DNA from 2 places in the Shewanella sp. 10N.286.51.B7 genome. Region 2 is predicted to be linked to the other one. Evidence: riboswitches for the same ligand, from Rfam matches in the RefSeq annotation. Region 2 holds a riboswitch; the other holds the start of a gene.

Region 1 (2,209 bases), on a different contig from region 2:
CAGCACGAATATATAAACGATGTGCTTGGTTTGGACGATAGTTTAAACCCAATTCAAGCGCGTGAGCATCTTGGTCTAAGTCAATGCCTTCGGGGTACACACCTATATCAACCAGCTCGTCTTCTGCTTTGGCATAGCGTCCACCAACCACATAAGATAAGGTTTTTGTTAATGGCACTGTGGCTTGTACAAATGCACTATATTGGGTTTGTTTGTTACTGCGGCCCATAGAGGTAAAGTCAGCTTCACCAATAAGTAAGTCTAACCCTGTTACTAATGACATTTCGCCATTTTCGAGTTGATACTTGGCTACCGCTTTTGGCAAAAAGCTAAATTGACTGCGCAAGTTACGACTAGGACTCCAAATGTTGCCTGTACTTAACGTATCGGTATAGCTTGCCTCAGCATTAACTGCCCATTGTTCGTTTAACTGATGTTGATAACCAGAACGTACCGAGGTCGTCATTTCATGTGTATATTGACTGTCATTATTATTTGAGGCGCGAGGATCATCGTTAAATTCATCTTCACTTATTGCCCCTGGTACTAAACGATTATCATCGTAATAGCTGCCTTCAATAAAAAAGTCTTGAGTGGCTGTTTGATATTGAAGCCGACCTAAAATTGACCCCGTGTCGCTTTCATTGTTATGGCGATAATTGTCAGACTGGTTATAGCTGCCAGATAAAAAATAACGCCAATCATCATTTATTGCGCCAGCAATATCCCCTTTCGCTTCATAAGTATTAAAGCTTCCGCCAGAAAGCTGCACTCCACCACCGGTACCGTTAGGGGCTTTAGTAATAATGTTAATAACACCGCCTACGGCTTGATCTCCATATAAAACACCGGCACTACCCGATAGGATTTCAACTCGCTCTATTTGGTTTAAAGGCACAGAACTAATACTTGGGCTGGCAATATCAATATTATTTAAACGACGACCATCCACAAGTATCAATGTATTGTTTGCTGCTTGTGAGGCTGTAAAACCGCGCATAGAAAAACTAGCACCAGAGCCGTTATCTGCAACTTGAATGCCGCTATGATTGCGTAGAAGTGTAATTAAGTCTGTTGCACCGCTCATTGCGATTTCTGCAGCATCAATAACATTGACGTTTGCGGCAATATTTATAGGTGCAGCCTCTGAACGACCAATAACCACAATGGTTTCGTCTGGTTTAATCTTGTCAGTCGTTTCAGCATAAGCTGATGTAGCAAGAGACATTGAAGCAATAGAGGCAGCTGAAAAGCTTAATACTAAGCTAAGTGCTGTTGCGATTTTTGTTGGATTAGTACCCATTTACCTTTAACTCCTAAAAGGAAAAATGGGGCATAGTTGCCGCAGCATAAAGCATCTTGTGATCCCAATAGCACGCATAAGCGCTATAGCATTCACAATGACGAAAAAAGGCTACATTTCGAGATCTGCCCACCGAAATCTCAAAATCATTTTTTGGGCCGGTCTCCGGACTCAGGTTGATGCCATGTATCATGACAAACGAAGCTGAATTTTTAACGTCGCTTTTGCTGGTTAATTATCAGCAAACAAGCTTACGCACTCAGATCTCACCATTACCGTTGCGGGGGCAGCACTAGATTTTCACTAGTTTCCCGATTATCCCTTAGCTGCTTATCTATTGATAAACGCCGATAGGCACCACAAAAAATTGACTATAAATAACTCTCATTGAGGTCATATAACATTGTTATGTTTGCTTAAATGCAAGTCCATATAACAATTGGCAGCATTATAACTGGTTAAAGTTACTTTTTAATATAAAGAATGAAGATCATTCATATTATTCAACGCTTAGTTATAAGGGTTGAATAATATGAAGGTGTCGCAATGAGACCTGCGCTAGGGGAATGGCTTAAATAATAAAACAGAGCACGACTTAGAATAGTCTCTATATCGAGTGCTTAACGCTGAAATTTAAGTTGCAGCATTTTAGAAATAAAATCACGATGATTTGAGCCATTAAGTGGCGGGTTAGATTCATTAAATACTTCCCCTCTCATCGATTTATGTAGCAGATACAAATCTTCTGTATCTTTTAATACCGCATAATAGCCAATTTCACCCTGACGAGTTCTCGCAGTCGCACCGCCATACATATTCTTCATATTGGTACAGCCGATAATGCCGTGAACGGCTTCTTTGCCACCAATTTGCGTCGTACCAAGCTGTTCATACGTCACACTGCCT
Region 2 (2,209 bases):
ATAGGGATCTGCTAACGGATTTCGCGTGACAGTTTGCAACACACTGCCCGCGAGCGCTAAACCTGCGCCAGCAATAAAGGCTAATGCAATTCGAGGTAAACGTAACTCAAACACAATTCGTTGCGTTAAGGCATTAGCGCTGTCAGCGTCAGCGCCCAAAAACGGTGAGGTAAATAAGCCAAGTACTTGCTCAAAACTAATGTTTGCAGCGCCAAAGCTTGATGCTGCAATCGGTGTCATTAGGGTTAATAATGCGGTTGCAAAAATTAATAGCTTATATTTCATCGATGATGCAGCTAGGGTCATAAACTTGCCTCTGCTTCATCATCTTTACTATGACCACCACTTTGATAGCCATAAAAATAGGTAATCAAAGGCTTGCCGTGTTGAGGGTGTTTGGACACTTGGCAACATACCCCGAATACATCACCAATAATGGCTTCAGTTAACACTTCATCTGGTAAACCTTGCGCAATGCACTTGCCTGCATTTAACAGTATTAAGCGATCGCACACAGCACTGGCTAAATTCAAATCATGAATAGAAGCAATCACACTGATCCCAAGTTGCCTAACTAGCTCTAAAATTTGGATTTGATAACGAATATCTAAATGATTGGTCGGTTCATCAAGAATCAGCAGCTGAGGTTTTTGCACAATCGCACGGGCAATTAATGCCCGTTGTTTTTCGCCACCTGATAACTGCTCATATTGCTGCTTGGCCTTTAATTGCAAACCAACTTTGGTAAGTGCATCGGCAATATCTTGTTTATCCGACAGAGAATCACTTTCAAACAAGCCTTTATGGGGCGTTAACCCCATTGCGACAATTTGCTCTGTGGTCATTTCAAAATAGTGCGGAGTTTCTTGCTGAACGACTGCCACTTGAGTCGCCAGTTGCTTTTGGCTAAAGCCATTAATGTTACGGCCAAAAAGCTTCACATTGCCTTGCTCTGGGGTGATATAACGATAGAGACAACGCAGTAAGCTCGACTTACCAGCGCCATTGGGGCCAATCAGTCCAAGCATTTCTCCCTGATTTTGACTAAAGCTGACGCGAGAAAGGATCTGGTTATCATCAGCAGACCAACTGAGGAGTTCAACGTTTAACGCTGAAGGGATATCTGCACTCATATCTTTGTCGCCTTAGCGATAACGCCTACAGCGCTAGCGATAAAAAATGCATTAATACCTGATAAGGAAAATGAACGAATAAATAACATTAACACTCCGCCTAAGTCACCCGCTTAGGTTGCATAACGCTGTTAAACAGCAAAGAAAATAACGCTAGGTATCTGACTTAGTGGGCAAACGAACAAGCTAGCTTGCTATTTAATGCCACATCACAGTTGCGGGTACAGTTCATGCTAATCATCATAAGTAACTTATGAATGCCATGATTCCCTATTCATTTACTGGCTATCGAGTTTTACTAACGACAAAGCAGTAAATTAACGTTATTACATTTTAAACAAACAGTGATTATTAAGTGCTTGGCTTGCAAGCGGTTAAACTGTTCTCGCACTATTGTACGATATATCTCACCGAGTTTATGACCTTTTAACGATAATCTTTTAGTGATTTAGTTGCTCAAGTTTTACAGGTAATTAGTTTAACTCGGCCAATGTAATCGGTAGACGGGTTTACTGGCCGCAGGTCTTGTCATTGAATGCGTCGATTCAATTTCAGAAGCACTGTTAACTGACTGTTTAGTTACTGCCAGTTCTGGCCAATAAACATCAATCACCACTGTGGCGCCGTAATCTATCGCCAGCTGTGAATACAAACCAGCGCATTGATCAAGCCCTAAAATATGACTCATGATGCAGCGGATCACGCCGCCATGGGTGACAATCAAAGCTGTCGCTTTCTCATTCTCAGTAGCAGTGCCATTATCAAAGTCAGTATCAGGCGCTGAAGCAAGGCTTGATTCAACTGAAACTTGTTCATTTAATTGCTTCAAACTTGATAACTGAGCCGCAAGTTGACCAGACACCTCGGCAAGTCCATTAGTGACTCTAGCTTCAAACTCAAGCATCGTTTCGCCATTAGGTGGTGTATGCAGCCAAGGGTTAGTCCAATAGCTATCTACAGCTTGGCCGTCATGTTGGTATAAAGCATCAAACGTTTGCCCATCCCAATCACCAAAATCTACTTCTTGAAATTGCGGCATCTGTATTACTTCAGCTAACAAGATGGTTTGGCAATCA

The links. Region 2 has a riboswitch for cobalamin ahead of BCU84_RS00355 (ABC transporter ATP-binding protein). Riboswitches for the same ligand answer to the same signal wherever they lie in the genome.
Region 1: linked by a shared signal. The riboswitch ahead of BCU84_RS15285 (TonB-dependent receptor) and the one ahead of BCU84_RS00355 (ABC transporter ATP-binding protein) in region 2 are both predicted to bind cobalamin.

Annotation. Positions count from the first base shown of each region.
Region 1 covers NZ_MCUF01000056.1:51,530-53,738, forward strand. The annotation lists gene BCU84_RS15285 (TonB-dependent receptor) at 1-1,303, opposite strand, end outside; cobalamin riboswitch at 1,442-1,680, opposite strand; gene BCU84_RS15290 (hypothetical protein) at 1,924-2,209, opposite strand, start outside.
Region 2 covers NZ_MCUF01000002.1:23,619-25,827, reverse strand. The annotation lists gene BCU84_RS00360 (iron ABC transporter permease) at 1-306, opposite strand, end outside; gene BCU84_RS00355 (ABC transporter ATP-binding protein) at 303-1,133, opposite strand; cobalamin riboswitch at 1,268-1,462, opposite strand; gene BCU84_RS00350 (histidine phosphatase family protein) at 1,612-2,209, opposite strand, start outside.